2 regions of the Rahnella sp. NRRL B-41462 genome follow, and region 2 is predicted to be linked to the other one. Evidence: predicted binding sites of a transcription regulator. Region 2 holds the regulator's gene; the other holds the start of a gene.

Region 1 (28,377 bases), on a different contig from region 2:
CCAGAAGATGTCGCCGACCACCGTCACTGACCCGATGCAGCAGAAGATCATGACCTTCATGCCGGTCATCTTCACCGTGTTCTTCCTGTGGTTCCCGTCTGGCCTGGTGGTGTACTACATCGTCAGTAACCTGGTCACCATTCTCCAGCAGCAGCTGATTTATCGCGGGCTGGAAAAACGTGGCCTGCACAGCCGCGACAAGAAAAAGTCATAAGTGAATGTCAGGACGGCTTTCGTCCTGACCGCTAAACTTGATGATAAAAAAGAAAGGCGATCATTTGATCGCCTTTTGCATATCCGTAAAAAGACCAACAGAGATCATTGCTATGAGCACCTCAGATACCATTATTGCCCAGGCAACCCCACCCGGCCGCGGTGGTGTGGGCATTTTGCGCATTTCCGGCCGTGCGGCGCGTGATGTGGCACAGGCTGTCTTAGGTAAACTGCCCAAGCCGCGTTATGCCGATTATCTGCCGTTTCAGGATGCTGATGGCAGCACGCTGGATCAGGGCATCGCGTTGTGGTTCCCCGGCCCGAACTCCTTTACCGGCGAAGACGTGCTTGAGCTGCAAGGCCACGGCGGGCCGGTGATCCTGGATTTGCTGCTTAAACGCATTATCGCGCTGGAAAACGTGCGAATTGCGCGTCCTGGCGAATTCTCTGAACGGGCTTTCCTCAACGATAAACTCGACCTGGCGCAGGCTGAAGCGATTGCTGATCTTATCGACGCCAGCTCCGAGCAGGCCGCACGTTCAGCGGTTAACTCCTTACAGGGCGCTTTCTCGAACCGTATTCATCATCTGGTGGAAGCACTCACTCACCTGCGGATCTTTGTCGAAGCGGCTATCGACTTCCCCGATGAGGAAATCGACTTCCTGTCCGACGGTAAAATCGAAGCCAAACTCAATACGGTGATGGGTGATCTCGATGCCGTGCGGGCCGAAGCACGTCAGGGCAGCCTGCTGCGTGAAGGGATGAAAGTGGTGATTGCCGGGCGTCCGAACGCCGGTAAATCCAGCCTGCTGAACGCGCTGGCTGGTCGTGAAGCGGCGATCGTTACCGATATCGCGGGCACTACGCGTGACGTTTTACGCGAACATATCCACCTTGATGGCATGCCGTTGCACATCATTGACACCGCCGGGTTACGTGAAGCCAGCGATGAAGTTGAGCGCATTGGTATCGAACGTGCATGGAATGAGATCGAACAGGCTGACTTAGTGCTGTTTATGGTCGACGGTACAACAACGGAAGCAACCGAGCCTGCGGACATCTGGCCCGAATTTATGGCCCGCCTGCCCGCGAGTTTACCTATTGTCGTTGTACGCAACAAAGCGGATATCACCGGCGAAGCGCTGGGACAAACGGAAGTGAATGGTCACTCACTTATTCGCCTTTCTGCCCGCACCGGCGATGGCGTTGATCTGCTGCGCGATCATCTGAAACAGGTGATGGGCTTCAATCACAATATGGAAGGCGGATTCCTTGCCCGTCGCCGTCACCTGCAGGCGCTGGAACAGGCCGCACAGCATCTGGTTCAGGGTAAAGATCAACTGCTTGGCGCATGGGCGGGTGAACTGCTGGCGGAAGAATTGCGTCTGGCCCAGCAATCGCTGAGCGAAATCACCGGTGAATTTACCTCGGATGATTTACTGGGGCGTATCTTCTCGAGTTTCTGTATCGGTAAATAAGCCGCTGTTCGCAGCAAACAAAACCCACATTGAAGAATGTGGGTTTTTTATTTTATTCAAAGGATTACGCCTTACCAGACTTTATAAATGCGTCCGGTCTGCGCCCCTTCCACGCTGCGACGATACGCTTTCGCCACGCGCGCTGCCGGTGCAGCCTCAAAGCCCGGGAAGAACGGGCCATAAGCTTTCAGCGACTCTTCTACTACGGTCGGGCTGACCACATTGATGCGAATACCCCGTGACAGTTCAATCGCCGCGCCCCGGACAAAGCCTTCGACGGCGGCATTTACCGTGGTGGCGTTCGCCCCCTGACGGATAGGTTCATCAGCAATGATCCCGCTGGTCAGCGTGATGGAACCGCCATCGTTAAGGAATGACTGACCGATCAGCGCAAGGCGCACCTGGCCAAGCAGTTTATTCTGCAAACCAATATTGAACTGTGCTGCGGTCATCTCCACCAGCGGGCCAAAGTGCAGGCTGCCGGTAGTAGCAATAATCGCATCAACTTTTCCCGTACTCTGGAAAAGCGCTTTTACGCTGTTTTCATCGGTAATATCGACCTGAAAATCGCCGCGGGTTTTGCCTGCGGTGACAATTTCATGGTCTGCGCTAAGCTCCTGAATCACGGCTTTACCCAATGTACCTGTCCCGCCAATCACTAAAATTTTCATCAGATATTCCTCAACGTTGTTTACAGGACCATCTTTCACCAAACTACGGGTTAGATATAGAATCGTATTATTCATTCTGTTCTAACTCAGGGTTTGTAATGTGGATAAGTTGCGGAGTATCGAGGTCTTTATCAGCGTGGTAGAAACCGGGAATTTCAGTACAGCAGCGGAAAAGCTGGGGATTTCAGCAGTGATGGTCGGCAAGCATATTCAGCAACTGGAAAAGTATTTGAATGCCCGCCTGTTGCAACGCACCACACGCAAGCAAAGCCTGACGGATGCCGGTGAAGTGTTTTACGAGAACGGAAAACGGGTGCTGGAGCAGATGAAATTCACCGAAAGCGCGATGGAAAGCCTGCAAAGCGTGCCGACCGGACTGCTGCGGATCAGCGCACCCGTATCACTCGGCTCCAGCGTGGTGGCGCCGATGCTGGCCCGTTATCTGCAAAAACACCCGAAAGTAAACGTGGAACTGATACTGAGCAACGCCAGGGTAGATTTGATCGGCGAAGGATTTGACGCGGCGATCCGTATTGGCGAAATTGGCGATGACCGGCTGGTCGCCAAGCCGCTGAACCCTTATGAAATGGTGATCTGCGCTTCTGCAGATTATTTACAGCGTTTCGGCACGCCCGCGACGCCGGAAGATCTGAAAACGCACCCGTGCCTGGTGCATACCGTCTGGAATCAGAGTGAAGGCTGGCATCTGGCGAATGCAGAGCGCACCACGTCAGCGTGGCCGGTTAACAGCCGCTATGTATCCAACGACGGTCATGCGCTGCGCGCTGCCGCACTGGAAGGCGCCGGTTTGTTGTTGCAACCCAAAGTGTTACTGGCCGAAGATATCGCCAGCGGAAAACTGATCCCGGTACTTGAGTCTTTTATCCCGAAACCCCGGGCAGTGCATCTGGTTTATCTGCCCGATTTCAGGCCGCGCGCCAAACTGACCAGCCTGATTAACTTCATGACTGAACACGCCTTTTACTGAGCCTTACGCAAAATACAAAACGGTAAGTGATCGCTCACTTACCGCTCAGTTTTGAACACTTTTAATCAGACGAAATCAGAGCTTAAAGCCTGCTACCACGGTTTCCAGCTGAACGGTCTGATCCTGCATCGCCTGCGCAGCGGCAGAAACCTGTTCCACCAGCGCGGCGTTCTGCTGCGTGGCGTTATCCAGCTGCGTGATAGCCACATTTACCTGCTCGATGCCCAGACTTTGCTCCTGACTGGAAGACATGATTTCGTTCATCAGCGTCGCCACGTTGTTCACGCCACCCATGACTTCATCCATCGTCGTTCCGGCGGTCGCCACCAGTTCGCTGCCGGTGGCGATATCCGCCACAGAATCCTCGATCAGCTTTTTGATTTCACGCGCGGAAGTGGCTGAGCGCTGTGCCAGACTGCGCACTTCGGATGCCACAACGGCGAAACCGCGTCCCTGTTCACCGGCACGCGCCGCTTCAACCGCCGCATTCAGCGCCAGAATGTTGGTCTGGAAAGCGATGCCGTCGATCACGCTGATGATATCGACGATTTTATGTGAAGAGCGGGTGATCGAGCCCATGGTCTCAACCACCTGTTTCACCACGTCCGAGCCCCTCCCGGCAACAGCCGAGGCATCACGGGCCAACTGGTTAGCCCCTTCCGCATTGGCAGCGTTCTGTTTCACGGTGCTGGTCAGCTGTTCCATTGAGGCTGCCGTTTCGACAATCGAGCTGGCCTGTTCTTCGGTTCGTGCTGACAGGTCCAGGTTACCGCTGGCAATCTGGCGCGAAGCCGAGGTGATAGCCAGACTGCTGTCGCCAACCTGACGCAGAATGGATTGCAGGAAAGACAGGAAACCGTTGAAGTTCTGGTTGATCTGATTGAACTCAGGGCTGCGGCTTTCCGGTAAGCGCCGGGTTAAGTCGGCACCGCCCGCAGAAAGCTGGGCGATATTTTTATTCAGTGCCGCCAGCTGGCGCATGAAAATTTTAATCGCGGCGATCAGAACGATCAGCAACAGCAAGACCATCGGGATTTGAACCAGTCCGAGACTCGTCAGAATGCTGTGGCTGCGCGCCAGTAACTGACTGGTCGGCATGTCGGTGGCGATAAACCACGGCCCCTGAATGTTGCTCATAAACATGGTATGCGACGTGCCGTCATTATCGTAGTCAGCCACCAGACTCGCCTGCCCGTTGATCTGATCCAGACTTTTGCGGATCTGCATCGCCAGCGGAGAAGTTTCGCCCAGTGAGGCCAGTTTCGGCAGTTTTTCATCCGTGGAATGACTGGTACCGACGATGGTGCCGTCTTTTTCCACGATATAAATCCTGGCGTGAACCTTTTTCTCCATCTCTGTCACCAGCTGGTTAAAGAACCCCAGTGTGACGTCAATGGTGGCGACGCCCCATTGCTTATCATCTTTGTAAATCGGCATCGCACAGTTAGTCCGCGGCTGGGTGCTGGCGTCATCGAAATAAGCAGGCGCCCAGACACACTGACCCTTTTCACCTTTTGATGCCGCCAGATACCACGACTGATCGAAATAGTTTGGGGATTCGGCGCTGTTCCAGAAAGTATTGACCGTCAGTTGATTATTATTATTACGGGCAAAGAAGGTGCTGAATTTGATTTTGGCCGGATCGCGTTGGTTCGGCAGAGGCCAGATCCCGCCGCCAAACACGGCAGAGTCACCGTACTGATCAACCAGTGCCGGAAGTAAACGATCGATACTGTCGCTGTCCATTTGTGCAACAGTCTGGGTAATGGTGCGAACCTGTGACTCAACTTTATTCAGGCGGTCATTAATTGCCACCGCGACATCATCCACCTGATTAGCAACCAGATTACTTTCTGTCTGTTTCAGCTGGGGAGCGATATACACCTGGATCACGATAAGCGTAACGATGATCAGCACAATAAAAAACAAGCTGATCAATGCGATAAAGCGGGATTGCGTCGTTTTTAACATTTTTGGGTACTCGCAGGCAAAGCAGCGAGATCGCTGCTTAATTAGTAACGGCATTTTCTGGCGTTTCTTTATGTGGCTGTAGTAGATATATCTGGTGTAAGAATCTTATGAGTAAAAATCCAGAACATCATTCCAGTGAGATTCTTTCCCAATAAGAGATTAAGACTGTGATTACTTTCACTTTATGTTTATGAAAAACTGTATGAAAAGGGAAGAATGTGTGTGGCACTGCGGGGTTTAAGCGGTTTTTAATGATTTCTCTTAATGTTATTCTTTAGAACAATTGAGAAACTGCGGTCGAACCATTAATCATGGAGTGAACAATGGCGTGCCATTTTGCAAGATGGGCAATGACGGATGCAGAACCGGATACACACCGGTTGCCGCAAGAGATCGTATTATTTGCAAAACACCTTTCCGAAAAACAGCGCAAGCGTTTCTTAAACGGCCGCGTTCTGCTGGCAGAAATGATTTTCTATCTCTATGGAATCGCGGAACTTCCCAGCGTCATCACGTTACCTAGCGGTCGTCCGAGTTTTGAATCCCCTGATTTGCCTGATTTCAGTCTGGCGTATGCAGGAAGTACCGTCGGTGTTTTAATCAGCAGCGAAGGGAAAGTCGGCCTCGATCTCGAAATCATTCATGCCCGCAGTGCGCTGGTGAATCAGCAACAGCAATTACAGCTTTCTGCGGTGGAGAAAACCTGGATTGCTATGCAATCCGATCCGGTGGAATCCTCTCTGCAACTGTGGTGTATCCGCCAGAGCATGCTGAAAATGTCCGGCCTGAACGATCAGAGTCCGCTTACGCTCAGCCTGAATCCCGCTTCTGGTCGTTTACGGTCTACCGTAACGCCCGAGGCGCAGGTGATGAGCGACATTGAAGGTTCCATTATCTGGTCATGTGCGCAGTCACCCTCGATTATCCGTTTGCAGTGCTGGCGTTACGAACCTGAAAACGGCTTCACCCGCACACAAACCCTGGCCACAGACCAGCAATCTGAATCACCACACTTCATGAAATTCATCAGCCTGCCACCCGCTAAATAAAACTTCCCTTTTGTTTACGCCCGTCGTGCCGTTTTTCGTTTATGGTTACAGGCAGTTCCTTTCGCAAAGTCATCCATAACAGGAGTTACCCATGTCAGCTCAACCACTGAAGTTTGTCACACTGTTAGGCAGTCTTCGTAAAGCGTCTTACAACGGAATGGTCGCCCGCACATTGCCAAAAGTGGCACCAGAGGGCATCAGCATTGAGGCGTTGCCTTCCATCGGTACACTGCCGCTCTATGATGCAGATATTCAGCAGGAAGAAGGCTTTCCGGCGGATGTTGAAGCGATTGCGGAACAAATCCGTCACGCGGATGGCGTCATTATCGTCACGCCGGAGTATAACTACTCCGTTCCGGGCGGCCTGAAAAATGCGATCGACTGGATTTCCCGCCTGCCGAATCAGCCACTGGCCGGTAAGCCCGTGCTGATCCAGACCAGTTCAATGGGTCCGGTCGGCGGGGCACGTTGTCAGTATCATCTGCGTCAGATTCTGGTGTTCCTGGATGCGATGGTGATGAATAAACCCGAATTTATGGGTGGTGTGATCCAGAATAAAGTGGATGAGCAAATCGGCGAAGTCATCGACCAGGGGACGCTCGATTTCCTGCGCGGCCAGCTGACGGCATTTGCCGACTATACGCGCCGCGTCAGCCAATAATTCCGGTCATCAGAAATGCAAACAGCCCGCAATGCGGGCTGTTTTTTTACAGGCGTTAAGCAGATGTCAGCGGATTAATGCCCGTCGACAAACGCGATTTTCAGCACAAACAGCAGGGCTACGACCACCACACACGGGCTGATTTCTTTCCAGCGGCCAGTGCCCAGTTTCATCACCACGTAAGAGATGAAGCCCAGCGCGATACCTTCGGTGATCGAGAAGCTGAACGGCATCATTACCGCGGTCACGAACGCCGGAACCGCTTCGGTCAGGTCATCCCATGAAACGCGCGCGAGGCTGGAGGTCATCAGCACGCCGACATAAATCAGCGCACCGGCCGCCGCGTATTCCGGCACCATCCCCGCCAGTGGGGAAATGAAGATCACCAGCAGGAACAGCAAACCGGTCACCACCGCCGTCAGGCCGGTACGACCGCCCACGGAAACGCCGGAGGTGCTTTCAATGTACGCGCCCACCGATGAAGTGCCGATAAATGCCCCCGCCACGGAAGACACGCTGTCAACGTACAGCGCCTGTTTCATCTGCGGGAACTTGCCCTGCGCATCAGCCAGACCGGCTTTGTCGGTCACACCAATCAGCGTGCCGGAGGAGTCAAACAGGTTCACCAGCATGAAGGAGAAAATGACGCCCGCCAGACCGATATTCAGCGCGCCTTTCAAATCCACCTGACCGACAACCGTGGTGATGCTCGGCGGCATCGACCAGAAACCGGTGTAATGCACATCACCAATCATCAGGCCAATTACGGTCGTCACAATAATCGACACCAGCACCGAGGCGTGGAAGTTACGCGACGCCAGCACGGCAATAATGAAGAACCCCAGCACACCGAGCAGCACGTTGTGCGAGGTCAGATTACCGATGGTCACGATGGTGTCAGGGTTCGGGACAATAATGCCGGCGTTTTTCAGCCCCATCATGCCGATAAACAGCCCGATACCGGCGGTAATGCCCACACGTAAACTGACCGGAATATTGGCAATCATCCAGTAACGGATGCGGAAAATAGTCAGCAGCAGCAAACCCACAGCACCCCAGAATATCGCGCCCATCCCGATCTGCCATGAAACCCCCATCGCGCCCACGACCACAAACGCAAAGAACGCATTCAGACCCATCGCCGGTGCCAGAGCGACCGGCAGGTTGGCGATCACGCCCATCAGGATGCTGCCGAACGCGGCAATCAGACAGGTAGTCACGAACACGGCCTGTTTATCCATTCCCGCAACACCCAGAATTTGCGGATTCACGAAAACGATGTAGACCATGGTCAGGAAGGTAGTTAAACCGGCGATAGTTTCGGTGCGTACGGTGGTGCCGTGCTGCGTCAGTTTAAACAGACGTTCAGCCAGACCTTTACCCGCAGTCGCATTGCTCTGTGGTGTGCTCATTGGTGAGTTCCAAAATGGGGGAAAAACAATCGGGGGGTATCCTAAGGATTTTAGCCCGAAAGCGCCAGCACTGGATGTATGGGATTAAATCTATCGTTCGGGTACAGTGCCATAATGCACGCCAATAGATGAAACGCTCACAGGGAGAAAGTATGCCACAGGTTGAATGTGTCTTTTTTGATTGCGACGGTACGCTGGTGGACAGTGAATTGTTGTGCTGCGAAGCCTATGTCGAAATGTTCGCGCATTTTGGTGTGACGGTTTCATTCGACGAAATGTATAAGAAATACAAAGGCGTCAAACTTTACGAAATCGTCGCGATCGTCAATAAAGAGCACGGTATCGACGTGCCGAAAGAAGAAATGGAAGTCGTGTTTCGCCAGCATGTTGCCCGTCTTTTCGACAGCAAACTTGAACCTATTGACGGCGCACGCGAGTTACTGGAACAAATCACCGTGCCGATGTGTGTCGTCTCAAACGGCCCGGTCACCAAAATGCAGCACTCTCTCGGCCTGACCGGATTGCTGCCTTTTATGGGGGATAAGTTATTCAGCGGCTATGATTTACAGCGCTGGAAACCCGATCCTGCCGTCTTGTACAAAGCAGCCGACGTCATGAACGTGCCGGTGGAAAACTGCATTCTGGTAGAAGATTCCGTGGCAGGCGCACAGGCCGGGATCACCGCAGGCATCCCGGTGTTTTACTACTGCGCCGACCCGCATAACCCGCCGCTGGATCACCCGCTGGTGACCACTTTCCACGACATGCGCGAACTGCCGGGGATCTGGCGTGAAATGGGGTATCAGATCACTCGCTGAGTGATTTTTCGTACGCCTGCATGCGCTTTTCCAGCTCCGTCAGAGATCGCAGGCCATCAGCCAGCGGCAGGGTTTTATCATTGAAGATTTCCAGTGACCAGGGGCCGGTGAAACCTTTACGGTTCAGCGTGCTGACAAAATCCACCAGCGGTAAATCGCCCTGCCCCGGATAACAGCGGTAACTACGGCTCCACTGCTGCACGTTCATGTCTTTGAACGGTACATCGGCAAGTTGCAGGAAACTGATTTTTTCCAGCGGCACTTCATCCAGACGGTCAAGATTGTCGCCCACGGCGAGAATATGAAAGCTGTCGAGCACAATGCCCAGCGCCGGACTGTTCACCTCGCGTACGCGATCCCACGCCTGGCGGTAACGGTTGACGTGTTTACCCCATGCCAGCGCTTCATAGCCGATACGGATGTCATACAGCTCCGCCATTTCCGCCAGCGCAGCGAGATCGGCAATCTGCACCTCCCGCTCCGGTGAACTTTCCGGATCGGTGTTGCTGCACACCAGTAAATGATCGCAGCCCAGCTCGCTCATCAGGTCGAACTGGCGGCGTGCGCTGGCGAGTTTTTCAACCCGCTTCTCTGCCGGAACCCCTTCGAAATCACGGAAAGGTTGCAGCAGGAAAATACGCAGGCCGAGAGAATCGGCGAGGTTACGGATAGCCGCCGGTTTGACAGGACTTTTAAGCAAATCGTCTTCGAATATTTCCACACCATCAAATCCTGCAGCCGCAATGGCGGTAAGTTTTTCAGGCAAGGTTCCTGGTACTGAAACTGTCGCAATAGAATGTAACCGGGTGGTTGCAGGCAAAATAGTGTCCTTTTAGTCAGGCTTCGATACTTACAGTAGTGGACCCTCACGCCACATTCGTCAAGTGCGGCGAAGTTGTATGAACGCACAGATTGTAACTGGGCTAAGCAATGGTTAATCTCTGTGGCGAGAATGTGGTTAATGAAGAGGATAAGACGCTGAGCAGCCAAAGTTCCCCGGCGCCGGACGTAAAAATGATCCGATAGGACTCAGGCAGCGCATTTTCGACAGCGCTCTGGCTGAATTCGCTGAATCCGGTCTGATGGGCGCGCGCATGGAAAATATCGCCTCCAATGCCAGCACCACGAAACGTATGGTGGTCTACCACTATAAGACCAAAGAAGCCCTGTACATGTTGGTTCTGGAACACGTTTATCGCGGTATTCGCCAGCACGAGCTGGAGCTGGACTTATCTTCGTTGCCACCTGCGGAAGCGATCGTCAAACTGGTAGAAGCCAGCTTCGATTTCCATGTCTCACACCCGGAATTTATCCGTATTGTATCGACAGAAAACATGCTGCGCGGCCGCTTTATCCGCCAGTCCACCAGCATCCGTGAGATCAACAAAACGGCATTAACGCTGCTGGAAGATATCCTTGAACGCGGCAAACAAAGCCATCTGTTTAAGGAAGATGCGCAGGCGCGCGACGTTCACCGCCTCATCAGCAGCTTGTGTGTGCACCAGGTCGCCAACCAATATACGTTCGGCGCTTTGTTTGAAAATCCGGATGAGGTGGATTTACAGACCGCCCATTACCGGCAGTTGGCCGTACAGGTCGCGCTGCGCTATGTGATGAAATAATTGCGCTGACCGGACGCGGGTATAAGATCGGAAAGCAAAAAGGCCTCGTCAGAGGCCTTTTTTGTGGAGCGATGTCAGTAAACCCTTATTCTTTCGGCACATCTTTACCGTCTGTCAGCAATTTATCCAGCGCATCGCCGCCCACATGACGGAAATCCTGACCTTTCACAAAGTAGAAAATGAATTCGCAAATGTTCTGGCAACGGTCACCGATACGTTCGATAGAACGGGCGCAGAACAGTGCGGTCAGCACGCTTGGAATCGTGCGTGGATCTTCCATCATGTAGGTCATCAGCTGGCGCACAATGCCTTCATATTCCTGATCCACTTTTTTATCTTCACGGTAAATACGCACCGCTTCGTCAAGATCCATACGCGCAAACGCATCCAGCACATCATGCAGCATCTCTACGGTATGGCGGCCCAGCGATTCCAGGCTGACCAGCAACGGCTGATGCAAATGTGAGAATTTTTCCAGCGCCGTGCGGCAGATTTTATCTGCCACGTCACCGATACGCTCGAGTTCAGAAATGGTTTTGATAATCGCCATCACCAAACGTAAATCGCTGGCGGTTGGCTGGCGCTTGGCAATGATGCGCACACAAGCTTCGTCGATCGCCACTTCCATCAGGTTAACTTTGTCATCACCTTTGATGACGCGTTGCGCCAGTTCGGCATCCTGATTGTGCATCGCCGTGATGGCGTCAGTCAGTTGTTGCTCAACCAGGCCGCCCATCGCCAGAACCTGCGTACGGATATGTTCAAGCTCAGCATTGAACTGGCCAGAAATGTGTTTGTTTAAGTTCAGGTTGTCCATTCTTTGTACCTCAACCGTAGCGGCCAGTAATGTAATCTTCAGTCTGTTTGCGCGCTGGTGAAGTGAACAGCGAGTCAGTGTCGCTGTATTCGATCAGTTCGCCCAGATACATAAACGCAGTGCGATCTGAACAACGCGCAGCCTGCTGCATGTTGTGGGTCACGATCACCACGGTGTAATCAGATTTTAACTCGGTGATCAGCTCTTCGATACGGCCGGTAGAAATCGGATCGAGCGCCGAGCAAGGTTCATCGAGCAGCAGAACGTCAGGACGGATCGCAATACCACGTGCAATACACAAACGCTGTTGCTGGCCGCCGGACAGGCTGTAACCACTCTGGTGCAACTTGTCTTTAGATTCATTCCACAATGCAGCTTTGGTCAGCGCCCATTGCACACGCTCGTCCATATCCGTGCGGGACAGCTTTTCAAACAGACGGACACCAAACGCGATGTTGTCGTAAATCGACATCGGGAATGGCGTCGGTTTCTGGAAGACCATGCCGACTTTGGCGCGCAGCAGCGCGATGTCCTGCTTATCAACCAGAATGTTTTCGCCATCAAGCAGGATTTCACCCTCAGCGTGCTGTTCCGGATACAGCTGGTACATTTTGTTAAACGTACGCAGCAGCGTGGATTTACCACAGCCTGACGGGCCGATGAATGCCGTGACTTCGTTCTTAGCAATATCCAGGGAAATATTTTTCAGCGCGTGGAATTTGCCGTAATAAAAGTTCAGATCGCGAACCTGAATTTTGCTGTTGGATGCGTCAGTCATTCTCAGACATCTCTCTTATTCGCGCGCCGCATGGCGACGCCGGGTAAACAGTGATGGCAGCCGCTATCACCTGCCATCGATAATAAATTCGCTTATTGCTTTTTCGGGGCGAAAATCACACGCGCCAGAATGTTCAGCAGCAGCACACACACGGTAATCAGCAGAACACCCGCCCACGCCAGTTGTTGCCATTCGCCAAACGGACTCATCGCAAACTTAAAGATGGTGACCGGCAGGTTAGCAATCGGCTGCATCATGTCGGTGCTCCAGAACTGGTTGGAGAGCGACGTAAACAACAGCGGCGCGGTTTCACCGGCAATACGGGCAATCGCCAGCAGGATCCCGGTGATAATGCCGGAAACTGAGGCTTTCAGTGTGATGGCCGAAATCATTTTCCACTTCGGCGTACCCAGTGCATAAGCCGCTTCACGCAGGCTGTCCGGCACCAGTTTCAGCATGTTTTCCGTGGTACGGATAACAATCGGGATCTGTAACAATGCCAGTGCAAGCACGCCCGCCCAGCCGGAGAAGTGTCCCATTTTTGCCACCATAATGGTGTACACAAACAAGCCCACAACGATGGATGGTGCGGAAAGCAGAATGTCGTTAATGAAACGAATGAATTCAGCCAGCCAGGATTTACGTCCATATTCGGCCAGATAAATCCCCGCCATCACGCCCAGTGGCGTACCGATGACCGTTGCCCACAGAATCAATAATCCGCTGCCTGCAATGGCGTTAGCCAGACCGCCGCCTGCCGTATTCGGAGGCGGGGTATTTTCTGTGAACAGCGCCAGCGACATCCCGTCAACACCTTTAACGATCGTGGTGAACAAGATCCACACCAGCCAGAACAGACCAAACGCCATGGTCAGCATGGAGACCATCAGCGCCAGACGGTTCTTCTGACGGCGCCACGCCTGACGTTTGCGACGCGATTCCAGTAATGCAGTATTACTTTGCATTTCGAGTGTCGTCATCTTAACGGCCCTCTTTCTTAGCCAGACGCAGGATCATCATTTTCGACAGCGCCAAAACAATAAAGGTGATGACAAACAGGATCAGACCCAGTTCCATCAGTGCAGACGTATGCAGCCCGGCTTCCGCTTCGGCGAATTCGTTCGCCAGTGCAGAGGTAATGCTGTTGCCCGGCGCGTACAGCGATGCGCTATCGAGCTGGTAGGTGTTACCGATAATGAAGGTCACCGCCATGGTTTCGCCAAGTGCGCGCCCCAGACCTAACATCACGCCGCCGATCACACCATTTTTGGTGAACGGCAGCACGATGCGCCAGATCACTTCCCACGTAGTGCAACCAATGCCGTAAGCAGATTCTTTCATCATCACCGGCGTTTGCTCGAACACGTCACGCATGACGGAAGCTATGTACGGGATGATCATAATGGCGAGGATGACGCCTGCTGCCAGAATACCGATACCAAAACCCGGACCGGCGAACAGGGCACCAACAATCGGGATACCAGAAAGCACATCGCCCAACGGCGTCTGAAAATACTGCGCAAACAGCGGGGCGAAAACGAACAACCCCCACATGCCATAAACAATACTGGGGATCGCCGCCAGCAGTTCAATAGCAATCCCCAGCGGGCGTTTCATCCAGTTCGGCGCCAGCTCGGTAAGGAATAATGCGATACCAAAGCTGACGGGAACAGCAATCAGCAGGGCAATAATGGAGGTCACGACCGTGCCGTAAATCGGCACCAGTGCGCCAAATTGCTGGTTCGGTGCATCCCAGGTTTTCGTCCACAGGAAGGACAATCCGAACTTTTCAATGCTCGGCAGGGAAGCAATAAACAGCGAGACGATAATGCCGCCCAACATAAATAGCACAATCAGCGCTGCCAGTTTAACCAGCGCGCCGAAGATGATGTCACCGTTTTTGCTGGGTGCCTTGATAGCCGGCTTGTATTCAGCCATACCACTCTCTTTTAATTCAGATTTAATTCCCTCCCCGGCCGGAGAGGGAATGAAGCAGAAGACTTGTACTCTATATCAGACCCGAGGTCAGATCCTAGTAAAGTGCTTTACCGCTGCTGTCTTTGATGTTGGTTTTCCAGGCTGCGCGGATCTGTTCTACAACAGAAGCTGGCAGTGCGGCGTAATCCAAATCAGTCGTCAGTTTGTTACCGTTTTTGTAAGCCCAGTCGAAGAACTTCAGCACTTCGGTGCCCTTCGCTGCATCTTGCTGGTCTTTGTAAATCAGGATGAAGGTGGTGGAGCTGATTGGCCACGCATTATCACCTTTCTGATTGGTCAGGTCCTGAGCGAAGGTTTTGCTCCAGTCTGCGCCTTTAGCGGCTGCACTGAAGGATTCTTCTGTCGGGCTGATGGCTTTGCCGTCTGCATCTACCAGCTTGGTGTAAGCCAGGTTGTTTTGCTTGGCATAAGCATATTCTACGTAACCGATTGAACCAGGCAGACGCTGAACGAAGGCTGCGACGCCGTCGTTGCCCTTGCCGCCGAGACCCGTTGGCCAGTTAACAGTAGAACCTGCACCGATTTTGTCTTTCCACTCGCTGTTCACTTTCGCCAGGTAGCTGGTGAATACGAAGGAAGTACCGGAACCGTCAGCACGGCGAACCACCGCGATGTTAGTGTCTGGCAGTTTCACGCCCGGGTTCAGCTTGGTGATCGCCGTATCGTTCCACTTTTTGATTTTACCGAGGTAAATATCACCCAGCGTTGCGCCATCCAGAGTCAACTGACCGGATTTGATGCCCGGGATGTTAACAGCCAGTACCACGCCGCCGATTACAGTAGGAAACTGGAACAGACCGTTTTTATTCAGATCTTCTTCTTTCATCGGTGCATCAGATGCCCCGAAATCAACGGTTTTAGCGATGATTTGTTTCACGCCGCCGGAAGAACCGATGCCCTGATAGTTAACCTGAGTACCGGTTGCTTTCTGGTATGCATCAGCCCACTTAGCATAGACAGGGGCTGGGAAGGTACCGCCAGCGCCAGTCAGGTTAGCGGCAGCGAAAGCAGACATTGCTGTGAGGGAGAAAGTCGCTGCTACAAGACCGGCGACGGTGTTACGCATCAATTTCATGTTCCACTCCTGGTGGTTTTAAACTTCCCGACTGATGTCGACGTTAATTAAAGTGTTTGGCACAGGAGGAAAATAGGACAGTTTAGTGACAGTAAAATGTACGTTATATGACAGTTTTATGACACTGGTCACAATTCGAACCATACGGGCAAAATGCGGGAGTTTTAAGCAGAAAAAGCCGGTTATTACACCGGCGGATAATGAAAAGCGGGTAAATTAACGCCCCTTCTTCTTACGGCCAGGCTGGGCAAAACGCTTGCGGGATGCGGAATTCACTTCAGGTTTTTCACTGTTTTTCGTTTTAGTGACAGCCGGTTTTTTAGCCTGAGCAGGTTTTGATGGCACTTTTTTCGCCGGTTTGTCTTCAGACGAAGAGTTTTCAATCAGCTTAAACAATTCGATCAGTTCATCATCGGTCAGATCACGCCATTCGCCCAGCGGTAATCCTTTCAGATTGATGTTCATAATCCGCACACGTTCAAGCTTAGTGACGTCGAAACCAAAATGCTTAGTCATGCGGCGGATCTGTCGGTTAAGTCCCTGCACCAGCGTAATGCGAAACACCATCGGTGCTTCTTTCTTCACTTTGCATTTCTTGGTCACGGTACCGAGCATCGGCACACCCGCGCCCATACCGGCAATAAACTCGTCCGTGATCGGTTTATTGACGGTCACGATATATTCTTTTTCGTGGTCGTTACCGGCACGCAGGATTTTATTGACCAGATCGCCGTGATTGGTCAGTAAAATCAGGCCCTGCGAATCTTTGTCCAGACGGCCAATCGGGAAGACGCGTTTGCTGTGGTTAACGAAATCGCGGATGTTGTCCCGCTCCCCCTCTTCCATCGTGGTGATAATGCCTACGGGCTTGTTCAGCGCAATAAGCACCAGATCTTCTTCATCACGCGGCTCAATAATCTGACCATTCACTTTCACCACATCGCCGGCAAACACCTGAGCACCCACCGCAGCACGCCTGCCGTTGATAAAAACATTTCCCTGTTCGATGTAACGATCAGCATCGCGGCGCGAGCAGATGCCGCTCTCGCTAATGTATTTGTTGAGACGAATGGAGGAGTTGGTCAGCATTCAGCGGGGTACCTTCAGAAAAACGCGAACTATACCTTATCCGGGGCGGGTTACGAAGCCTGAGAGAAGAGAATCGTGACCGGCTGCTGACAAAGAGAGAGCCGGAGAACAACATTCTGGAAAGAGAAAAGCGCCCCGGGAGGCGCTTAGAGATAACATGGCTGAAACCGGACAGTCTTATTCGACAGTCACAGACTTCGCCAGATTACGTGGCTGGTCAACATCGGTGCCTTTAATCAGCGCAACGTAGTAGGACAGCAACTGGAGCGGTACGGTGTAGAAAATCGGAGCGACGATTTCTTCAACGTGAGGCAGCTGAATAATCTTCATACCGTCACTGTCGACAAAACCCGCGTCCTGATCGGCGAAGACATACAGTAAACCGCCACGTGCACGCACTTCTTCGATATTCGACTTCAGTTTTTCCAGCAATTCGTTATTGGGCGCAACCACGATCACCGGCATATCCGCATCAATCAGCGCCAGCGGGCCATGTTTCAGCTCGCCTGCCGCATAGGCTTCAGCGTGGATATACGAAATCTCTTTCAGCTTCAGCGCACCTTCCATCGCGATCGGATATTGATCGCCACGGCCAAGGAACAGGGCGTGATGTTTATCAGAGAAACCTTCAGCCAGTGTTTCGATAGTCTTATCCAGCGACAGCATTTGTTCGATGCGTGCAGGCAACGCCTGAAGCGCGTGAACAATGTCGTGCTCAACTTGCGGACTCATCCCTTTCAGGCGGCCCATACGCGCCACCAGCATCAGCAGAACGGTCAGCTGCGTGGTGAAAGCTTTGGTTGAGGCCACACCGATTTCGGTGCCCGCTTTGGTCATCAGCGCCAGATCGGATTCACGCACCAGAGAGGAACCAGCCACGTTGCATACTGCCAGCGAACCAAGATAACCCAGCTCTTTCGACAGACGCAGCGCTGCCAGCGTATCAGCCGTTTCACCCGACTGAGACAGCGTGATGATCAGGCTGCCCGGACGAACAGCAGATTTGCGATAGCGGAATTCCGAAGCGATCTCGACATCACAAGGCATGCCAGCCAGTGACTCAAACCAGTAACGCGCCACCATCCCGGAGTTATATGACGTACCGCAGGCGATAATCTGCACGTGCTGAACACGGGACAGAATTTCGTCCGCTTTTTCGCCCAGCTCGCTCAGATTCACTTCGCCGTGGCTGAAACGGCCTTCCAGGGTGTTTTTAATGGCCAGCGGCTGTTCGTAGATTTCTTTTTGCATGTAGTGGCGGTAAACGCCTTTATCACCGGCGTCGTACTGCACTTTGGATTCGATTTCTTCACGCTCAACGGCATGACCATTTTTGTCATATACGCTGACGGAACGGCGCTTAACTTCAGCAACATCGCCTTCTTCCAGGAACAGGAAGCGGCGGGTCACAGGTAACAGCGCCAGCTGATCGGAGGCAATGAAGTTTTCACCCACACCACGACCAATCACCAGCGGGCTGCCGGAACGGGCAGCGACCAGAACAGACGGATCGCGGCGATCCATCACCACCGTGCCGTAGGCTCCACGCAGTTGCGGGATAACGCGCTGGACCACTTCGAGCAGCGTACCGCCCTGGAGTTGTTCCCAATGCACCAGATGCGCGATCACTTCGGTATCTGTTTCAGAATCAAAACGGTAGCCGCGTTCAATCAACAATTCACGCAGAGGTTCGTGGTTTTCGATAATGCCGTTATGCACCACAGCAATGTAATCAGACACATGCGGGTGAGCATTCGCTTCAGAAGGTTCGCCATGGGTTGCCCATCGTGTGTGAGCAATACCGGTGCCACCATGCAAAGGATGTTCATCGAGTGCATCAGCCAGCATCTGGACTTTACCCAGACGACGCAAGCGCCCCATTTTCCCGTCAGCATCAATGACAGCCAGACCGGCTGAGTCATAACCGCGGTATTCGAGACGGCGTAAACCTTCCAACAGAATTTCAGCAATATCGCGTTGCGCTACTGCGCCTACAATTCCACACATCAGTTTTATTCCTATTGAAGGTCTTTTCGGGACCTTTTTTGATGCCTGACCTGATTTATCCGCAAGCCCCGTTTTCCGGTGTACTTGCGGTTCCCCGAGCCTTGTAGAGAGTTGGGGATTATTATGAACAGCTTATTTTTTCTTCACCGGTTTCTGCCAGTCAGGTTTATGCACCTGCGGCACCCGGCTTAACAGTAAACCATTGTCCGGCACGTCGCGCGTGACCGTTGTACCGGCGGCGATCGTCACGTTATTACCCACAGTGACTGGCGCTACCAGCTGAGAATCTGACCCCACAAAGACATCGTTACCGATGATGGTCTTATGCTTGTTTACGCCGTCGTAGTTGCAGGTGATGGTACCCGCGCCGATGTTAACGTTATCCCCAATATCAGCATCACCAAGGTAGGAGAGATGACCAGCTTTAGAACCTTTGCCGAGACGCGCTTTTTTGATTTCGACGAAATTGCCGACATGCGCGCCTTCAGCCAGTTCAGCGCCGGGGCGCAGACGGGCGAAAGGCCCGACCGTACAACCGCTTTCCAGCACCGCATCTTCGAACACGCTGTAAGGACTGACTTCACAGTCATCGCCAATCACGCAATTTTTCAGCACGCAGCCCGCACCGATTTTGACGCGATCACCCAGTTTCACGTGACCTTCGATAATGACATTGGTGTCGATCAGTACATCGATGCCGTGAGACAGTTCACCGCGCAGATCAAACCGCGCTGGGTCCATCAGCATCACGCCTTCGAGCAACAGACGCTCTGCCTGTTCACTCTGATATACGCGCTCAAGACGGGAAAGTTGCAGGCGGTTATTCACACCATCCACTTCGCTGTTTCGCGCCGGATGAACGGTGGCGATCAGATGTCCTTCCGCATGCGCCATCGCAATAATATCGGTGATGTAGTATTCACCCTGCGCGTTGTTGTTATTCAGTTGACCGAGCCAGCGTTTGAATGACGCGCCGTTAGCGACCAGGATACCGGTGTTAATTTCCTGAATTTTCAGCTGTTCTTCGCTGGCATCTTTCTGCTCAATAATGCCGGTAACAATGCCATTCTCACGAACGATACGGCCATAACCGGTCGGGTCATCCAGCACGACGGTCAGTAAACCAATGCCGCCATCGGGCTTGGCTTTGAGTAATTCGTTCAGGGTGTCGACGGAAATCAGCGGAACATCGCCGTACAGCATCAGCACATCTTCATCATCGGCAAAGAACGGCGCCGCCTGCTGCATCGCATGACCGGTCCCCAGTTGCTCTGCCTGCAATACCCAGTTCAGATCACTGCCTGCCAGATTTTTCTTCAGTAAATCGCCACCGTGGCCATAGACCAGATGCACGTTCCGGGCACCCACTTGCGTGGCCGCATCAATGACGTGCTGAACCATTGGCTTGCCAGCCAATGGGTGAAGAACTTTCGGAAGGTTGGAGTACATGCGTGTCCCCTTGCCCGCGGCAAGGATCACCACACTCAGTGCGCTGTTCGACATAGGTAACCTGACAAATCCAATTTGAGTGACAAAAGTAACCCGTTCAGTGCGCGGATTACTACATATTTCGCTTCAAAAACCGCCCGCAGGCCGCAGCCTGCAAGGGTTGTATGCTGTATAGACTACACCAAAAAAACTGAGGGTAAAGTGTCGGTTAATCACCCAAGTATTCCATTAAAAGCGAAAATTAGCCTTGGGAAAAACACTGAAAATGCACTTTATTAAAAGCAAAAAAAAAGCGACCCGAAGGTCGCTTTTCTAACTGATGTTGTTACATCGCTTTTCTGGTCAGTTCGATAACGCGAAGTTTCGCGATCGCCTTAGCCAGTTCCGCTGACGCCTGAGCGTAATCAACGTCGCCGTGAGAACCACTAATGTGTTCTTCCGCTTTGCGCTTAGCTTCAAGCGCGCGCGCTTCGTCGAGGTCTTGCCCACGGATTGCAGTATCAGCCAACACGGTCGTTGCATTCGGTTGCACCTCAAGGATGCCACCGGAAAGATAGATATACTCTTCTTCACCGTGTTCTTTAACAATGCGCACCATGCCAGGCTTGATGGCGGTGAGCAGCGGAGCATGCCCCGGGAAAATACCCAGTTCGCCTTCGCTACCCGTCACCTGGATCTTTTGTACCATGCCGGTAAACATACGTTTTTCCGCACTAACAACATCCAGATGGTAAGCTTTTTCAGCCATGTCATCCTCTCTCACAACAAGCTAGCGTTACAGTTTCTTGGCTTTTTCCACTGCTTCATCAATGGTGCCAACCATGTAGAACGCTTGTTCCGGCAGGTGATCGTAGTCGCCGTCCATAATGCCTTTGAAACCACGAATGGTATCTTTCAGCGATACGAACTTGCCCGGAGAACCGGTGAAGACTTCGGCCACGAAGAATGGCTGGGACAGGAAGCGCTGAATTTTACGCGCACGGGATACAACCAGTTTGTCATCTTCTGACAACTCGTCCATACCCAGGATCGCGATGATGTCTTTCAGTTCCTGGTAACGTTGCAGAATAGACTGCACGCCACGAGCCACATCGTAGTGCTCCTGACCAACAACCAGTGGATCCAGCTGACGGCTGGTGGAATCCAGTGGGTCAACCGCCGGGTAAATACCCAGTGACGCGATCTGACGGCTCAGAACCACGGTCGCATCTAAGTGAGCGAAGGTGGTAGCTGGAGATGGGTCAGTCAAGTCATCCGCAGGAACGTAAACGGCCTGTACGGAGGTGATTGAACCACTTTTGGTCGAGGTGATACGTTCTTGCAGAGCGCCCATCTCTTCCGCCAGCGTTGGCTGATAACCTACCGCTGATGGCATACGGCCCAGAAGTGCGGACACTTCGGTACCGGCCAGGGTGTAACGGTAAATGTTGTCAACGAACAGCAGTACGTCACGACCTTCGTCACGGAATTTCTCCGCCATGGTCAGACCGGTCAGTGCAACGCGCAGACGGTTACCTGGTGGCTCATTCATCTGACCATACACCAGGGAAACTTTGTCGATAACGTTGGAGTCGGTCATTTCGTGATAGAAGTCGTTACCCTCACGAGTACGTTCACCCACACCTGCAAACACAGAATAACCGGAGTGCTCGATCGCGATGTTACGGATCAGCTCCATCATGTTTACAGTCTTACCAACACCCGCACCACCGAACAGACCGACTTTACCGCCCTTAGCGAACGGACACATCAGGTCCATAACTTTGATACCGGTTTCCAGCAGTTCCTGGGAGTTTGCCAGCTCTTCATAAGAAGGCGCAGCGCGGTGGATCGCACGACGTTCTTCTTCGCCGATCGCACCTTTCATGTCGATTGGTTCACCCAATACGTTCATGATACGACCCAGAGTCGCTTTACCCACCGGTACTTCAATTGGGTGTTCCAGGTTGTTCACTTTCAGACCGCGACGCAGGCCGTCTGAGGTACCCATTGCGATACAACGAACAACGCCGCCGCCTAACTGTTGCTGTACTTCCAGCACCAGTTTGGAGGTACCGTTTTCTACCTCAAGAGCATTGTACACGTTCGGTACTGCATCCTGAGGGAACTCGACGTCCACCACGGCGCCGATTACCTGGATAATCTTTCCAGTAGCCATCTTGAATCCTCTACGTAATTCGTAAACCTAGCTTAAACCGCGGAGGCTCCCCCGACGATCTCGGTGAGTTCCTGAGTGATGCTGGCCTGACGAGCTTTGTTGTATACCAACTGCAGCTCTTTGATCAGGCTGCCGCCGTTATCGGTTGCGGCTTTCATCGCTACCATTCGCGCGGCCTGTTCGCTGGCCAGGTTTTCTACGACGCCCTGATAAACCTGGGACTCCACATAGCGACGCAGGAGAGTATCCAACAGTGCTTTAGGGTCCGGCTCATACAGGTAATCCCAGGATTTTTTCGCCAGTTCGCCGTCTTCTGCTGGTGGCAGAGGCAACAACTGAACGATACGTGGTTCCTGAGACATGGTATTGACGAATTTATTGCTAACAACGCATAACTTGTCTAAGCGACCTTCGTCGAAAGCCTGCAACATCACTTTCACCGGCCCGATCAGTTCTGACAGGGAAGGGTTATCCCCCATGCCAGTCACCTGAGCAACAACGTTGCCCCCAACGGAGCCGAAGAAAGAGGCTGCTTTGGAACCGATCAGTGCGAGATCAACTTCAACACCTTTTTCGGACCAGCCTTTCATCTCTGACAGCAGTTTTTTGAACAGGTTAATGTTCAGACCACCACAAAGACCACGGTCGGTAGACACCACCAGATACCCGACACGCTTAATTTCACGCTCATCCAGGTACGGGTGCTTGTATTCCAGATTACCAAGCGCAAGGTGACCAATCACTTCACGAATGGTTTCTGCATAAGGACGGCTGGCCGCCATGCGATCCTGCGTTTTACGCATTTTGGAGGCGGCGACCATTTCCATCGCTTTAGTGATCTTTTGCGTGTTTTGCACGCTGCTGATCTTACTACGTATCTCTTTTCCGCCGGCCATCTCTGCTTCTCCTCATTACCAAACGGCCTGCTGCTTATCTGCCAGAGGCAGGGCAGCAAGGCCGCGAGGTGTTACCAGGACTGGGTTGCTTTGAAGGTATCGAGGATATTTTTGAATTTACCCTCGATCTCATCGTTATACGCACCAGTTTGGTTGATTTGCTGCAGAAGCTCGCCGTGCTCACGGTCAGCGTAAGCCAACAGTGCAGCTTCGAAGCTACCGACTTTAGACAACTCAACGTCTTCCAGATAACCACGTTCTGCTGCGAAGATGATCAGAGACTGCGCAACGATTGACATCGGAGCGTATTGTTTCTGTTTCAGCAGCTCAGTCACTTTCTGACCGTGATTCAGCTGTTTACGGGTTGCCTCATCCAGATCAGAAGCGAACTGCGAGAACGCAGCCAGCTCACGATACTGTGCCAGAGCGGTACGAATACCACCGGACAGTTTCTTCATGATCTTAGTCTGAGCAGCACCACCAACACGGGATACCGAAATACCCGGGTTAACCGCAGGACGAATACCGGCGTTGAACAGGTTAGATTCCAGGAAGATCTGACCATCGGTAATCGAGATTACGTTGGTCGGAACGAACGCTGAAACGTCACCCGCTTGCGTTTCGATAATTGGAAGCGCAGTCAGGGAACCGGTTTTGCCTTTCACTTCACCTTTGGTGAATGCTTCAACATACTCGGCGTTAACACGCGCAGCACGTTCCAGCAGACGGGAGTGAAGATAGAAAACGTCGCCTGGGTAAGCTTCACGACCAGGTGGACGACGAAGCAGCAGGGAAATCTGACGGTAAGCAACAGCCTGTTTAGACAGGTCATCATAAACGATCAGTGCGTCTTCACCGCGGTCACGGAAGTATTCACCCATTGCGCAACCGGAATACGGTGCCAGGTATTGCAGTGCAGCAGATTCTGACGCAGTTGCAACAACAACGATGGTGTTTGCCAGTGCGCCGTGCTCTTCCAGTTTACGAACCACGTTAGAAATGGTGGACGCTTTCTGGCCGATAGCCACATAGATACATTTGATGCCGGAATCGCGCTGGTTGATGATCGCATCGATCGCCAGAGCTGTTTTACCGGTTTGACGGTCGCCGATGACCAGTTCACGTTGACCACGACCAATTGGGATCATGGCATCAACGGACTTATAACCTGTCTGCACAGGTTCATCTACCGACTGACGTTCGATAACGCCAGGTGCGATTGCTTCAACAGCTGAGAAGCCGTCGTGCTCTACCGGACCTTTACCATCAATTGGCGCACCCAGGGTGTTAACCACGCGGCCCAGCAGGCCACGGCCAACTGGAACTTCCAGGATACGGCCAGTACATTTTACTTTCATACCTTCGGCGAGGTCAGCGTAAGGGCCCATTACAACGGCACCTACAGAGTCACGCTCCAGGTTCAGGGCGATAGCGTAACGGTTACCCGGCAGCGCAATCATTTCGCCTTGCATGACATCGGCTAAGCCGTGCACACGGATGATCCCGTCACTGACGGAAACGATAGTACCTTCATTGTGAGCTTCGCTCACCACATTGAACTGAGCAATGCGCTGCTTGATCAGTTCGCTGATTTCGGTGGAATTCAGTTGCATGCTCCAGTCCCCTTAAGACTGCAAGACGTCTGCCAGGCGTTCTAGACGACTGCGAACGCTGCCATCAATCACCATATCACCTGCACGGATTACGACACCGGCAAGAACAGACTTGTCAATTTTGCAATTCAGCTTAACTTTGCGAGACAGACGTTTTTCCATCGCAGCAGCAATTTTTGCCTGCTGTTCTTCCGAAAGCGGATTTGCTGAGGTCACTTCAACTTCAGCAACAGCCTCGAGAGAGGCGCGCAGTTCAATAAACTGCTCCAGCACTTGCGGAAGAACGCGTAAACGTCCATTTTCAGCCATTACCTTAATCAGGTTTTGGCCTGCGTCGTCGAGTTCGTCACCACATACGGCAATAAACGTTTTAGACAAAGTTTCAGGCGCGCTAGCACCGGAAAGCAGTTCTTCAATTTGTTCATTGCGCGTGACTTCAGCCGTGAACGCTAACATGGACTGCCAGCGGTCTAAGCTTTGGTGCTCAACGGCAAAGTCAAAAGCTGCTTTGGCGTAGGGGCGAGCTACAGTTACAAATTCAGACATCAGCCCCTCCCTCCTTACAGTTCAGCGACCAGTTTATCAACGATGTCGCTGTTAGCAGCTTCATCCACGGAACGTTCGATAATCTTCTCGGCGCCAGCAATGGCCAAAATTCCGACTTGCTTACGCAACTCTTCACGGGCGCGTTGGCGTTCGGCGTCGATCTCTGCCTTGGCTTGCGACACGATCTTGTTACGTTCCTGCTCGGCTTCAGCTTTTGCTTCGTCGACGATTTGAGCTTTACGCTTGTTCGCCTGATCGATGATTACCTGAGCTTCAGCTTTGGCTTTCTTCAGTTGGTCGGTCGCATCGGCTTGCGCTAAGTCCAGCTCTTTTTTGGCACGTTCTGCGGAAGATAAACCTTCAGAAATTTCTTTCTGACGTTTTTCGATGGCAGCCATAATTGGCGGCCATACGTACTTCATGCAGAACCAGACAAACAGGACGAACGCGATAGCCTGGCCGAGGATTGTTGCGTTAAGATTCACAGCACAATGCCTCTTTCAAAGTGAATTATTTGATGTAGTTCGATTAACAGTGAGCAAGCTCAGTGTTAGGCGACAGCAAACATCACGTACAGACCCAGACCAACCGCAATCATTGGGATTGCATCGACCAGACCCATAACGATAAAGAACTGTGTACGCAACAGAGGGATCAGGTCAGGCTGACGTGCAGCACCTTCCAAGAATTTACCACCCAAGATGCCGATACCGATTGCAGCACCGATTGCCGCCAGGCCCATCATCACAGCGGCAGCCATGTACAGCAGATCCATACTCAGGTTTTCCATGACAGTCTCCAGTTTGTTTCAGTTAAAACGCAGTAGTGTTGAAAGAAAATCAGTGTTTTTCAGATGCCATCGAGAGATAGACAATCGTCAGAACCATGAAAATAAAGGCTTGCAGCGTAATGATCAGGATGTGGAAAATGGCCCAAGGCACATTTAGAATCCACTGTGACCACCACGGCAACAGGCCAGCAATAAGGATGAAGATCAACTCACCCGCATACATATTGCCAAACAGTCGCAGACCCAGTGAAACTGGTTTAGACAGCAGGCTGACACCTTCAAGAATCAGGTTAATCGGAATGAAAACCGGATGATTGAATGGCTGCATTGTCAGTTCTTTAATGAAACCGCCAAAGCCTTTCATCTTAATGCTATAGAAAAGAATCAGAATGAATACGCCGAGTGCCATGGACAACGTGATGTTCACGTCAGCCGTAGGAACCACACGCAACGCTGGCAGACCAAGCAATTTTTCACCGATAGTCGGCAACAAATCGATTGGCAGCAAATCCATCAGGTTCATCATAAACACCCAGACGAAGACGGTCAGCGCGAGAGGTGCAATCACTTTGCTTTTGCCGTGATACATGTCACGTACGCTGCTGTCGACGAAACCAACGACCAGTTCAACTGCGGTTTGCAGTTTACCCGGGACACCGCTGGTGGCGTTTTTGGCTACGCGATGGAAAATAACCAGAAAGAGTACTCCGAGGAACACGGAGAAAAACATCGAATCGATGTTAATCGACCAGAATCCCGTCCCAATCTGAAGCTGAGTCAGATGGTGACCGATATACTCTTGTGGAGTAGAGATTTCTCCTGATGCAGACATGATGCCTCTTACCCTTTAGTAGTTAAGTACGGTAACTGTTAATGACGGCCGGTGCCAAAATCTGAGTCATCAACACCGATAAATAGGCCAACCCCAACGGAGCAAAAGCCGCCTTAAACAGGCCAAGTGCGATAACCATTAAGATCACCGTAACCAGCACCTTCAGCGCTTCTCCGATTGCAAAGGACCAGGCAACCCGTCCAGAGACCGTTGTTTGCGCCTGATGGCGCCATGCAAACAGCATGAACAGTACATTTGGCACCCAGGCGGCCAACCCACCCATAAGAGCCGATGTGGTCCATTCCAGGCTTTTAAAACCAAATACTGCACTGAGCAGAACAAAGGTCAATAACTGCAGTATCAACAGCTTTCTGGCAACCTTCACACTATTTGTACTGTGTAAAATACCGGATACAGACATGACGTTTGTTCTCTCCGTATCAAGTACCTAGCTGGAGGTAGACTGAATGCCGTATATCACTGCCTTTACTGTTTTGAGTCAAGCAGCAAAAACCGAGCAAATTATACGGGGCACAGGGACGAATTCAATGGATAAGTAGCGAAAAGGTGAACAATTATTTAAATTTTCCCCTTCACGACTATTTTGACAACCAAACTATAGCTGAATTTGCCCTTTTTGGTTTGATACGGTTATTTCATCACCCGACAAAGAAGCGTGCACTGGATCACATAATTAACTCAGGACACTTTATATACCCTGCACTGTTTGAATGTCTTTAGCTAATCAGGCCTTTTAAAATCTTTATAAATCAATTTGTTAATAAAACACTGTTCGTTAAACAATCTTCTTTAAAAATAACCACGATTTATTGACACAACAACCCAACAAATAACAACATTTTCATTACAAGTTCAATATCAGCCGGTTGATGACCGTTCAATTTCAAAAGTGACTATTACAGTCCGGATTAAAATAAAAACATCTCTGAAATGCTATCAGTCTGTAAAAAAGCGGTGATTGAGTGTTTGTCACCGCTATATAATTAGCCTGCTCATTTTAACTGCAATAACACATGCGCTTTTTAAATATTTTTTGATAAAACGCAACTTTAGTTTGAGCTAAGAATGACGAGATGCCGTTCCCCGTCAAGTTCTGGTACCTGCAGTTTTATGACCGATTCCAAAGTGATACCTTCCGGCAATAGCGCCATTTCATCATCAGGGCTCACCCCTTTTAAGGCGTAAAAACGCCCCTGCCCTTTTTGTGGCAGGTGATGGCACCAGGAAAGCATATCCTGCAGGGACGCAAAAGCACGGCTGATCACCCCATCAAACAACGGGTCTGGCTCAAACTCTTCCACACGACTTTGTACCGGTTCGATATTTTTCAGCCCCAGTTCATGCTGAACCTGACGCAGGAAGCGTACGCGCTTACCCAGGCTGTCCAGCAGCGTAAAGTGTGAATCAGGGCGAACGATGGCAAGA
Region 2 (4,018 bases):
CCGGAGCGGCGCTGATCTTACTGATGCTAATTGAAGAAAAAGGTTTACAGATCATCTGCTAAAAGAAGCCACAGCTTGTTGCTGTGGCTTGATTTTTATCCCTTTACGCCGCTTTGGCTGGCCTGTTCCTGAGGAACAATCAACTTCGGCGCCAGCATAAACATAAACCGGGTACCGACGCCGACTTCACTCATGACTTCAAGTTTCGTGTGGTGATGGCTGAGCGCATGTTTGACGATTGCCAGTCCCAGTCCGCTGCCGCCGGTCTGACGTGAACGGGCTTTATCGACGCGGTAGAAACGTTCGGTCAGGCGCGGCAGGTGCTGCGGCGCAATGCCCGGTCCGTTGTCGCTGATCTGGAACTGTGCGCCATGCGGCGTTTGTTGCCAGCTGACTTCAATCCGTGTCCCCGCTGGCGTGTGGTTAACCGCGTTATACACCAGGTTCGACACCGCGCTGCGCAGTTGATCTTCATTACCAAAGACCTTCAGCTTGTCGTTTACGCGAAACACCACTTCATGCCTGCCGTTGCTTAACGTTTGCACTTCACGTTCGAGCATGCCGAGCATCACCGGAATATCCACTTTTTCGTGCAAATCAATATTCGCTGAGGCTTCGATTTTCGACAGCGTCAGCAGCTGTTTCACCAGCCCGTCCATCCGCCGCGTCTGTTCCTGCATGGTATCCAGCGCTTTAGTGCGGAAAGGCTCTTCCAGCTTGGCGTCTTCCATCATTTCCAGATACCCCTGCAATACCGTCAATGGGGTTCTCAGTTCATGACTGACGTTAGCGAAGAAGTTACGCCGTGCGCCTTCAAGCTGACGCATCTGGGTCACGTCGCGTGCCACCATCAGCAGTTGTCCTTCGGAATAAGGCATGACGCGAAATTCGACATAATGCTCATTATTGAGTTGTAAATTCAGCGCCCGGCTGAAATCGCGGGTCTGGATCCACAGCCGGAATTCCGGATAACGCAGCAGGTTGAAGATATGTTGCCCGTTATCTTCCGGCCAGCGGAAACCGAGCAAATCCTGCGCCAGTCCGTTACACCAGAAAATATTGCCATCTTCAGTGGTCAGCACCACGGCATCCGGCAGCGATTCGGCACCGCTGCGAAAACGTTTGATGAGCTGACCTAATTCCCGACGGCGACGCCGGTTGCGTATCTGCATCTGGTTCAGCCCGTAAAACAGCGGCTCCCAGCTCCAGCGCCCATTCGGTGGCGTAATGCTGCGGTCGAGCCACAGCCAGTGAGAGAGTTTAAGCTGGTTGTAATAATTCCAGCCCAGTGCCGCCATCAGCGACACCAGGAGGAGCCAGCCGAAATGGCCGACGAAGATACCGAGAATTAACGCTGGCAGGCAAAAGAGAAACAATTCACCCGCCAGTCGTTTCCATGACAAACGTTCTAGCACACAGATTCTCCGCTGTGAGGGCTCAATAACGCGTTGAAAAACGGTATCCGGTACCACGAACAGTCTGGATCATTCTGTCATGTCCACTGGTTTCCAGCGCCTTACGTAAACGACGAATATGCACGTCAACCGTGCGATCTTCCACATAAACGTTAGTGCCCCAGACGTTATTGAGCAACTGTTCGCGGCTGTATACACGTTCGGAATGGGTCATAAAGAAGTGTAATAACTTAAATTCGGTCGGCCCCATATCGAGCGCCTGCTCGTTGGCCATTACCCGGTGAGACGACGGATCCAGGCTTAAACCCTGCATGTCGATCACTTCTTCCACCGCCATTGGCGAGATGCGACGCATCACGGCTTTAATGCGGGCAACCAGTTCTTTCGGAGAAAACGGTTTAGTGATGTAATCATCGGCACCCACTTCAAGGCCGCGCACCCGATCTTCTTCTTCACCGCGTGCGGTCAGCATCATCACCGGAATTTCGCGGGTCAGTGCCTCACGTTTAAGATGCTTAATAAACTGAATACCGGAACCGCCAGGTAACATCCAGTCAAGCAGGATCAGTTCAGGGTAAGGTTCAACAAGCTGCCCAATCGCTGAATCAAAATCCTCAGCTTCTACGGCCTGATAGCCATTTTGTTCCAGTACAAAACACACCATTTCACGGATTGGAGCTTCGTCTTCAACCACCAATATACGTCTAGCCATCGTAGGTCCTGCCAATAGGTTAGCGATCTTTTATTTGATTGCGGGCGCCATTATGCGTCAGTTTTGTGACAGATTTATGAATGAAAAGAATGGTTCATTACAGTCAACTATGACAGATAATTTCCGGCCATCTTGCTGAAATTGGTCTGATTTATCGGGGACAGCTTCCCCTGCCGACGTTTATACTTTACCCCATTGTCGTCATCCAGGGTTCATACGGGAGTCTCATGCGCCTGATCCACACCTCAGACTGGCACCTCGGCCAGTACTTTTTCACTAAAAGCCGTGCAGCCGAACATCAGGCATTTTTGCGCTGGCTGACCGGTCAGGTGCAACAACATCAGGTCGACGCCGTGATTGTCGCGGGCGATATTTTCGACACGGGATCCCCACCCAGTTATGCCCGCGAATTGTATAACCGCTTCGTGGTGGAATTACAGCAAACCGGCTGCCAGCTGGTGGTGCTGGCTGGTAACCACGATTCTGTCGCCACGCTCAATGAATCGCGCGAGCTCCTTTCCTGCCTGAATACGCGGGTGATTGCCACCGTCGGTGAAAACCTTTCTGAACAGATTTTAGTGCTCAGTCAGCGTGACGGGAAACCCGGCGCGATACTGTGCGCTATCCCGTTTTTACGCCCGCGTGATCTGCTCGCCAGCCAGGCGGGACAGTCCGGCAGCGACAAGCAACTGGCATTGCAGGAAGCCATCGCCGCGCATTATGACGCGCTCTGGCAGGCTGCGCAGGCCAGACGTGACGAACTGGGCATGCCGCTGCCTATTATTGCGACCGGCCATCTGACGACTGTCGGCGTCAGTACCTCTGATTCCGTGCGCGACATCTATATAGGTACGCTCGATGCGTTTCCGGCGCAGGCCTTTCCGCCGGTCGATTATGTGGCACTGGGTCATATTCACCGTGCACAATGCGTCGCCAAAACCGAACATATCCGTTACAGCGGTTCGCCGATTGCCCTGAGTTTTGACGAACTGAGCAAAGCTAAAAGTGTGTACTTACTTGATTTTGATGGTGCGACGCTCAACGCCATCGACACACTGGAAATCCCGGTTTTCCAGCCGATGCAGGTAATCAAAGGCTCGCTGGTGGAGATTGAACACCAACTGGCACAGTTCGAAGGCGGTGATCCGGCCAAACCGGTGTGGCTCGATATTGAAGTCTCCACCCAGGATTATCTCAGCGACATCCAGCGACGCATTCAGGCGCTGACGGAAGATCTCCCGGTAGAAGTCGTGCTGTTACGCCGCAGCAAAGAACAGCGAATCAACAGTATTGAGCAGCAGGAAAAAGAAACCCTCAGCGAACTGAGCGTCAGCGACGTGTTTGAACGACGGCTGGCGCTGGAACCGGACCCTGACGAGCCGCGTCAGGCACGGATGCGCACGTTGTTTGCGCAGGTGGTTGAACAGGTTACCAACGGTCAGAACGCGGAGGACAGCGCACAATGAAAATTCTCAGCCTGCGTTTAAAAAACCTGAACTCGCTGGAAGGCGAATGGAAAATTGATTTCACCGCCGAGCCGTTTGCCAGCAACGGATTATTCGCCATCACCGGCCCGACCGGTGCGGGGAAAACCACCCTGCTCGATGCCATTTGTCTGGCGCTTTATCATCAGACGCCACGGCTGAACATTACACCAAGCCAGAATGAACTGATGACCCGCCACACCGCAGAATCGCTGGCCGAAGTGGAGTTTGAAGTCAAAGGTGTGGGTTACCGCGCTTTCTGGAGCCAGCGCCGCGCCAAAAATTCCCCTGACGGCAATCTGCAGGCACCGAAAGTCGAGCTGGCGTTACTGGCCGACGGCAAAATTCTGGCGGATAAAGTGCGCGATAAACTCGATGCCATCGCCACACTGACCGGGCTGGATTTC

The links. Region 2 encodes PhoB, which activates phosphate uptake and scavenging genes when phosphate is short. Its sites were predicted from a motif close to CTGTCATAAAACTGNCNNAT; they were not measured.
Region 1: a site for PhoB is predicted at 15,657-15,676, ahead of pstS (phosphate ABC transporter substrate-binding protein PstS). Genes of this name have one in related genera too.

Annotation. Positions count from the first base shown of each region.
Region 1 covers NZ_JYDF01000031.1:39,348-67,724, forward strand. Annotated here, with positions in the region: gene yidC (membrane protein insertase YidC) at 1-214, shown strand, start outside; gene mnmE (tRNA uridine-5-carboxymethylaminomethyl(34) synthesis GTPase MnmE) at 327-1,691, shown strand; gene UC14_RS08925 (short chain dehydrogenase) at 1,763-2,362, opposite strand; gene UC14_RS08930 (LysR substrate-binding domain-containing protein) at 2,463-3,350, shown strand; gene UC14_RS08935 (methyl-accepting chemotaxis protein) at 3,426-5,321, opposite strand; gene UC14_RS08940 (4'-phosphopantetheinyl transferase superfamily protein) at 5,645-6,370, shown strand; gene UC14_RS08945 (NADPH-dependent FMN reductase) at 6,462-7,031, shown strand; gene UC14_RS08950 (NCS2 family permease) at 7,106-8,443, opposite strand; gene yieH (6-phosphogluconate phosphatase) at 8,596-9,261, shown strand; partial or broken gene UC14_RS08960 (sugar phosphate isomerase/epimerase family protein) at 9,278-10,081, opposite strand; gene UC14_RS08965 (TetR family transcriptional regulator) at 10,356-10,883, shown strand; gene phoU (phosphate signaling complex protein PhoU) at 10,969-11,700, opposite strand; gene pstB (phosphate ABC transporter ATP-binding protein PstB) at 11,711-12,478, opposite strand; gene pstA (phosphate ABC transporter permease PstA) at 12,571-13,458, opposite strand; gene pstC (phosphate ABC transporter permease PstC) at 13,460-14,416, opposite strand; gene pstS (phosphate ABC transporter substrate-binding protein PstS) at 14,511-15,551, opposite strand; gene rluF (23S rRNA pseudouridine(2604) synthase RluF) at 15,768-16,640, opposite strand; gene glmS (glutamine--fructose-6-phosphate transaminase (isomerizing)) at 16,818-18,647, opposite strand; gene glmU (bifunctional UDP-N-acetylglucosamine diphosphorylase/glucosamine-1-phosphate N-acetyltransferase GlmU) at 18,780-20,150, opposite strand; gene UC14_RS09010 (F0F1 ATP synthase subunit epsilon) at 20,422-20,844, opposite strand; gene atpD (F0F1 ATP synthase subunit beta) at 20,872-22,254, opposite strand; gene atpG (F0F1 ATP synthase subunit gamma) at 22,287-23,150, opposite strand; gene atpA (F0F1 ATP synthase subunit alpha) at 23,222-24,763, opposite strand; gene atpH (F0F1 ATP synthase subunit delta) at 24,776-25,309, opposite strand; gene atpF (F0F1 ATP synthase subunit B) at 25,324-25,794, opposite strand; gene atpE (F0F1 ATP synthase subunit C) at 25,860-26,099, opposite strand; gene atpB (F0F1 ATP synthase subunit A) at 26,149-26,931, opposite strand; gene atpI (F0F1 ATP synthase subunit I) at 26,954-27,352, opposite strand; gene rsmG (16S rRNA (guanine(527)-N(7))-methyltransferase RsmG) at 28,002-28,377, opposite strand, start outside.
Region 2 covers NZ_JYDF01000076.1:28,287-32,304, forward strand. Annotated here, with positions in the region: gene UC14_RS18020 (DNA-binding transcriptional regulator) at 1-62, shown strand, start outside; gene phoR (phosphate regulon sensor histidine kinase PhoR) at 96-1,415, opposite strand; gene phoB (phosphate response regulator transcription factor PhoB) at 1,438-2,127, opposite strand; gene sbcD (exonuclease subunit SbcD) at 2,355-3,593, shown strand; partial or broken gene UC14_RS18040 (AAA family ATPase) at 3,590-4,018, shown strand, end outside.